DNA from 3 places in the Desulfovibrio sp. Huiquan2017 genome. Region 1 is predicted to be linked to each of the others. Evidence: riboswitches for the same ligand, from Rfam matches in the RefSeq annotation. Region 1 holds a riboswitch; each other region holds the start of a gene.
The links. A riboswitch is a leader RNA that binds a small molecule or an ion and turns the genes downstream of it on or off. The one in region 1 is predicted to bind cobalamin.
Positions count from the first base shown of each region.

Region 1 (2,260 bases):
GGGGGAATGGAGCAAAGAGCAGCTCGAACCGATCATGATCTGAGCAGGCTTTGTCCGCTGGCAGGCTGCGTTCACTTTTCGCAGGGCGGTCTCCAACTCGGTCTTCCAGACGTTGCGTCCGTCCACCAGCCCCAGGGAGAGGGTCAGATGCGACGGCAGCTTGTCGAGGATCTCACCGAGTTGGCCGGGCCCCCGGACCAGGTCCACGTGCATCCCGTTCACCGGCAGGGACAAGGCCAGATCGAGGTTGTCACCCAGGGTGCCAAAATACGTGGCTAGCAGCAGGCGCGAACTGACGGCGGCCGCCCTGAGGCGGGAGTAGGCCGCGCCAAACGCCCGCTTCGCCTCCTCCGAAAGATCGGTGCACAGGATCGGCTCGTCCAACTGAATCCAGGTGCAGGTCCCGTCGAGTTCGGCGATGATCCGGCAATAGGCCTCAACCAGCCCGTCGAGGTGAGCCCACCGGTTGCAACCGCCGGTTTCCTTGGCCAGCATGAGGAAGGTGATAGGGCCGACCAGAACCGGTTTGGGGGAATGCCCCAGTTTGCGGGCAGACTCGACGGCGTCGAACAGCCTTGAGCCGGTCTTGGCAAAGGTCGTGTCAGGGGCCAGCTCCGGGACGATGTAGTGGTAGTTGGTGTCGAACCACTTGGTCATTTCCATGGCCGGGATGCCCTTTTCGGCATTGCCCCTTGCCATGTTGAAATACGTGGTCAAATCGATTTCGCCTCCGGACCAGCCGAAACGCGGCGGGACCGCGCCCAGCATGGCCACAGTGTCGAGGACGTGGTCGTACAGGGAAAAGTCGCCGACCGGGACGAGGTCGAGCCCGGCATCGGCCTGGATGGCCCAGTGACGATCCCTGAGCCCGTCGGCGGTGGCGACCAGTTCGGTCTCCCCGATCTCGCCCCGCCAGAATTGTTCCAGGGCCCATTTCAGTTCCCTGTTTGCCCCCATGCGGGGAAAACCCAAAACGTGCGCGTGCATGTCTACTCCATGGTTGAGAGTGAAAGACAAGGAGCGCATCCCGGCAACGGGCGATGAGCCGAAACGACATCATGCCGTCCTCTTTGCTCTGCAACACCAGCCCGCTCGCGAGTCCGTTCGCGCTCCGGCAAGACGTCTTCTGGCTTCCGGCCCCATCATGTTGAATCCCTTCCCGAATCCGGTGGTCATCAACGGGTATTGCCGGTTACAGCGGCGCGTCCGCAGCGGCTTCTCACCGCTTTCCGTTTCTTGCCAAATCCATATATCAAGATATTTTGATATATACTCTTGCCGGGCTTTGCAAACCTTTTCCCGCCTCGTCAGAGAAAACACGAACGGACGATCTCCGATTGCCCATATCTTTTGCCCGTCAACCACAAGACGTTCGCATTGCACCTACCCGATACACCGCGTTCCCCCCCTTGGCGCCCCTGTCATCGACTCGAACACAGCCTTCCGCCTGGTTTTTCAGACTTTCAAGCTGTACCCGGGACATTGAAGCCTCATTATGAACGCCAAGAAAAACACGCGCTCACTGTGCGACAAAATCTGTTGCCGCCAGGGCCTCCCTTTCGCTCGCCCCTATTCCCGTCAGGTCCCTGTTCGGCTGTGGGGCAAGGCCAACCACGGCTCAAGGCTCACTCGCATCCCCCTTGTCCCGGAGCGCGGCGAGTCGGAGATCAATCCACTATTTTTTCGTGACATTGATAGTAACTTTCAATATCAAGCAGAAGGCACGGCGGTTCGATACGGCTGATTCATAAGTGGAACCGTTAATTGTGAAAAGAATGTCTCCAACAGCCCGGCGCAGATATTCGTTATCAGAATCATGATTTGTGTATTTCAGACGCTACGCATAACCCACTGGTACAGCCATGACCGAAACAATCGAAATACGCCACGCCATCCCCGGCCGTATCCGCTACAGGATCAACGGACTACGACGCAACCAGGACCTGGCCCGGCAAATGACGGACAGCCTGCTCCGGCTCGATTTCATCGAGACGGTCAGGCCGAACCTCAAGTGCGCGAGCCTGGTGGTCTCGTTCACGCCCGACGAAACGCTGCCGCTCCGGATCTTGGACGCCCTCCGCGAAGTCCTGGGGATCACCCCAGCCCTGCGCGAACTGCCTATGGCCGGGGTGCCGGACTGCGCCTCCCCGCTCTGCGAATGCCGGGCCTGCCAGGCTACCCGCACCGGCTGCAATCCGGTCAAGGGAGCGTTCAGACGATTCGCCGTCATCAGCACGGTTATGGGTGTGGTGGGCGTGCG
Region 1 is NZ_JAFMPN010000016.1:16,965-19,224, forward strand. Features, by position in the region: gene metE (5-methyltetrahydropteroyltriglutamate--homocysteine S-methyltransferase) at 1-987, opposite strand, end outside; cobalamin riboswitch at 1,105-1,290, opposite strand; gene J0909_RS14295 (heavy metal translocating P-type ATPase) at 1,863-2,260, shown strand, end outside.

Region 2 (2,260 bases), on a different contig from region 1:
CGCCGTCCCGGCCGGCCAGCCCGATGACGGCCGCCAGCGTCAGAACCGCGCCCGCGAAGGCCAGGGCCAGGAGCGTGGCCGGGCCGAAAAAGCTCAGCCCCAGAAGCAGGGCCAGGGCCGCGCCGAAGGCCGCGCCCGAGGATACGCCCAGGGTGAATGGATCGGCCAGGGGGTTGAGGAGCAGCCCCTGGAAGACCGCGCCCGCCATGGCCAGGCCGAAGCCCACGGCCAGACAAGTCAGGATGCGCGGCACTCGGACGTCGAGGAGGATGCCCGCCGTGGTCGAGTTCAGGGCGTCCGCCGCCCCCCGCAATCCGCTTGCCAGGCCGTGCAGGACCTCGCTCGGCGGGATGTGGATGACCCCCAGGGCGCAGGCGGCCAGGGCCAGCCCGGCCAGCGTGGCGGCGAGCAGCCCGACGATCAGACCATTGCGCAATGGAGTGCGGGAGGCGGCGTGGATCATACGGTTATTTCACGCCCGGGCGCGGGGCCATGGCGTCCTTGACGTGGGCCACGTACAGTTCGGCCCAGGCGTCGAGCATGCCCAGGCCGGTCAGGTCCGGGGTGACCTTGTATCCGGCCTTGGTGAGCTGGACCTTCCACGAGTCGTCCTCGTCGCCGGCCATGTCGTTGGAGGCATGGTCGCCGGCCACGATCATGAACGGCTTGAGCAGGATGTTCTTCTTGCCCGAATGCTTGAGCGCCACGGCCATGTCGGAGAAGGCGGGGAACCCTTCGACACAGCCGATGTAGATCGGGTAGTCGTAGGTTTCGCGCATGACCTTCTGGAATTCCGAGTAGATGCCGGTGGAGAAGTAGTCGTTGCCGTGGCCCATGTAGACCAGGGCGGCGTCCATCTTGCGGGCACGGTCCACATCGGCTTTCAAGGTCTTGGCCGCAGTGGCCAGATCCTCTGTATAGGGATGAGCCTCGCCGGGCATGCCCAGAGCCGGGCGGCCCAGAGCCAGCCGGACAAAGGGCGCATGGCGCGGCTTCAGGGTGCGAATGGACCTGAGAGAGCCGACCAGGGTGATCAGGTCGTGGAACTCCTCGCCCGCGAAGACATGCAGGGACTGCACGGTGATGTCGCGGTAGCCGTCGTTCTGGAGGTCCGCGATGGTCGCCAGGGGGTGCTTGACGTACAGGACTTCCTCGGGGATGTCGGCGTGCGCCTTTTTCCAGGCCGCGTCGTTCTGGCGCTCCTGCCATATCTTGCGGATGATGTTGGAGGTGAAGGCCAGCCGCACAGGCACGCCGGGGTTGGCCTGTTCCACTTTGGCCTTGATGTTCAGGATGGATTTGACCGCTTCGGGATAGGAAGTGCCGAAGGCGGCCAGGACCACGGCCTGTTTGGCCGGGCCTTCGTCGTGGTGCCCGGCCTGGGCCGGGACGGCCAGGAGCAGGGCGAGCAGCAGGAAGACGGCGTTTCTGACGAACGTCATGATGTTCTCCGATAAAGGGCGGGTGGGGAAAGAAAATCCCCTTCCTCTTCGAATTTAGAGGAAGGGGATCCGTATTTTCCCTTCTATACCTCAGCGGCAAGCCCACGTACCACCGCGGCAAGTCCATGTGATCGCTCCAGGCAGGTCTTCCGGCTGGTCCCTCCCGTTTCCGCCTTCCCGGGGCAAGCCCCAGTGGCATGTGTGGAAATGGTTCGGCAGAACGTCACGGCGGCGGGTCCGCTCCCGATTCGCACGGGATTCCCTATTGAGTCCGAGGACACCTGAAGATTGTGAACTATGCTCCGGAGGGCGTTTATGTCAAGGACGACCGTGCGTTCCTGGTGATACGTTCCTGGAACTGCTGGATCATCTCCTCGGCGTCGATGACCAGGGCGTCGGATTCGCCCATCATACCGTAACCCAGGATGGGTATGTTGAAGATTTCCTGGACCGGGACGGTGAAGCCGGTGATGACCACCTGTTGCTGCCTGAGGACCTCATCCACCAGGATGGCGCCCTTGTAGTCGCCTACTCGGACCACGATGGCTTGGGCCATCTCGATGTTGTCGATCTCCGGGGTTAGCTCAAGGAGGTCGGCCAACCGGAGCAGGGAATGAATCTCGCCGCGCACGTCCACGGTTTCACGGCCGTCCGGCAGTTCGACCACGTCGTTGCGCCGGGGCATGTAAATCTCGACCACGTCGCGGCTGGGCATGATGAAGGTGTCGCCGCCGACCTTGCAGACCAGGGCGTCCACGATGCCTTCGTTGGCCGAGCGGTCCAGCGGAATGGAAATGGTGAAGGCCGCGCCCTTGCCC
Region 2 is NZ_JAFMPN010000019.1:78,204-80,463, forward strand. Features, by position in the region: gene J0909_RS16015 (FecCD family ABC transporter permease) at 1-463, opposite strand, end outside; gene J0909_RS16020 (sirohydrochlorin cobaltochelatase) at 468-1,442, opposite strand; cobalamin riboswitch at 1,565-1,742, opposite strand; gene J0909_RS16025 (chemotaxis protein CheA) at 1,756-2,260, opposite strand, start outside.
Region 2: another riboswitch for cobalamin. It lies ahead of J0909_RS16020 (sirohydrochlorin cobaltochelatase); the one in region 1 lies ahead of metE (5-methyltetrahydropteroyltriglutamate--homocysteine S-methyltransferase).

Region 3 (2,260 bases), on a different contig from region 1:
GGAGTCCTTGAACTCGCCGCCGATGATGATCGGTTCCTTGGCGATGTGCGCGGGCGGTTGGAAGTCCAGGGTGAAGTTGGTGAACGGCGACTGTCCACCCCAGCGCGAGGTGGCGTTCAGGTTGTGCAGCAGCTTCTGGAGCTGCTGCTTGACGTCGTGGTAGCTCAGGCCGTCGTTGCGGATGAACGGGGCCAGATAGGTATCCACGTTGTTGAAGGCCTGGGCCCCGGCCCACTCATTTTGGAGGGTGCCGAGGAAATTGACTATCTGTCCGCAGGCCGCGTCGAAGTGCTTGGCCGGGGTGGACGAGCAACGATCGCGCAGGTTGAATCCTTCGAGCAGCAGGTCGCGCAGGGACCAGCCGGAGCAGTATCCGGCCAGACCGAAGGACAGGTCGTGGATGTGGAAGTAGCCGTGGGTGTGGGCCAGACGGACTTCCTCGGGGTACTTTTCAAGCATGTACCGGGCCTGGACCGCGCCCGCCATATGCAGGATCAGCCCCTGGTAGGAATGGGTCATGTTCGAGTTTTCGTTGACCCGCCAGTCGACGTTGTTCAGGTAGCTGTCGGTTACCTTGGCGATGTCCAGGAACGCTTCGTCCTGGGAGCGCAGTTCGCGCCGCTTTTCGCGGTAGATGATGTACCGCTCGGCCACTTTGAACAGGCGGGCATCCATGAGGACTTCCTGGACCATGTCCTGGACCTGTTCCTGCTCGGGGATGTCCACATCCGTGAGCTTTTTTTCCACTTTTCTGGCCAGCCGGTCGGCGAGCAGCGGGTCCTTGATGCCGCTGCCCTGGAGGGCCTTGAAAATGGCGTTGCCGATCCGTTTGGTGGACCAGGTCTCGATGCATCCGTCACGCTTGAGGATTTTGCTGGGCATTGAATGTCTCTTGCAGGCGTGAGACGCGGAAGGGTGCGCGCCGCACGAGGTGCGGCCGCAACAAAATCGCCTGCATTGTCGCCGATGAACGGATCTCGCGGCAGCACCGCGAGTCCTGACGACGGTTGTCGGGTAATACGCATTCTTGTCCGCATGCGGGTTCCGCGAACCGCATTCGGCAGGAAACGCTTCAGGTAGGTCTTCTGGCTTTCCCCGCCCGGCCCGCCTTCCCGCCTTGCGGCAGTGGCATGTTGGGCTGGACATTCTTACGGGGATCACAGCGGCGGGACCGCTCCGGCTTCGCACCGGATTCCCTGTTATGGCCCATGGCCACCTGAAGGACATCTGGAACGGCGTAAGACTAGCCAAAGGATTGGCGAAGCGCAAGAGCGGATTCGCCGTGATGGACGATTCATCTCAGCCGCACAGCTCCGGGACGCCTCGGAGAATGTCTAGGCATACGTCGGCATTATTGAGTGAATACAAGTGGATGCCGGGTGCTCCCAAGGCGAGTAGTTCGTGGATTTGCCGTCGGGCGATCTCCACTCCCTTGCGCCGCACGGCCTCGTCTCCGCCGGTGTCGAACGCCTCCCGGATTTCCAGGTAGAGCTTGAGCGGAATGTTTGCTCCGCACAGCGACAGGATGCGATCCAGGGACTGCATGGCCAGGACCGGCAGGATGCCCGGCACCACGGGATTGTCGATGCCCCGGGAGCGGAGCCGCCGCACCATGTCCTGGTATCGACGCACGTCGAAGAACAATTGGGTCACGCCGAATTCCGCACCGGTGTTGAACTTGTGGCAGGTCCAACGCAGGTCGTCGTCGATGGACGGGGACTCGGGGTGGGCGTCTGGGTAGCAGGCCGCGGCCACGCCCATCTCCGGCCATCCCCGGCGCACGAAATCCACCAAGTCCGAGGCGTGCCGGAAATCCTTCCAGGCTCCCGTCGGATCGTTGCCAGGCATGTCTCCGCGCAGGGCCAGGACATCGCCCACGCCCGCTGTCAGCAATCGGTCGATGTACTCGGCCACGCTCCGCTTTTCCGCGCCCACGCAGGTCAGATGCGACATGACCGTCAGCCCGAACCGCCCGTGCACCTCGGCCGCGATTTCCAGCGTGTTGTCCCGGAACGAGCCTCCCGCCCCGTAGGTGACCGAAGCGAATAACGGGTCGAGCCCGGCCAGTCGGTCCACCTGGTCGAAGAAACGGGGCCATTGGCCGCGTTCCTTGGGTGGGAAGAATTCAAGGGAAAGGAAGGGGCCGTTGTCCCGGATGCGATCGATGATTTTCATGGTCTGTCCTTGTGGCGGGATTTCTGTCCCGGAGCGGCTTTGCGCCGCCTCCGGTCCGTCCGTCATGCCGCGCTTTGTTTGTCGG
Region 3 is NZ_JAFMPN010000003.1:187,711-189,970, reverse strand. Features, by position in the region: gene J0909_RS03565 (ribonucleoside triphosphate reductase) at 1-882, opposite strand, end outside; cobalamin riboswitch at 1,059-1,235, opposite strand; gene J0909_RS03560 (methylenetetrahydrofolate reductase) at 1,300-2,175, opposite strand.
Region 3: another riboswitch for cobalamin. It lies ahead of J0909_RS03565 (ribonucleoside triphosphate reductase); the one in region 1 lies ahead of metE (5-methyltetrahydropteroyltriglutamate--homocysteine S-methyltransferase).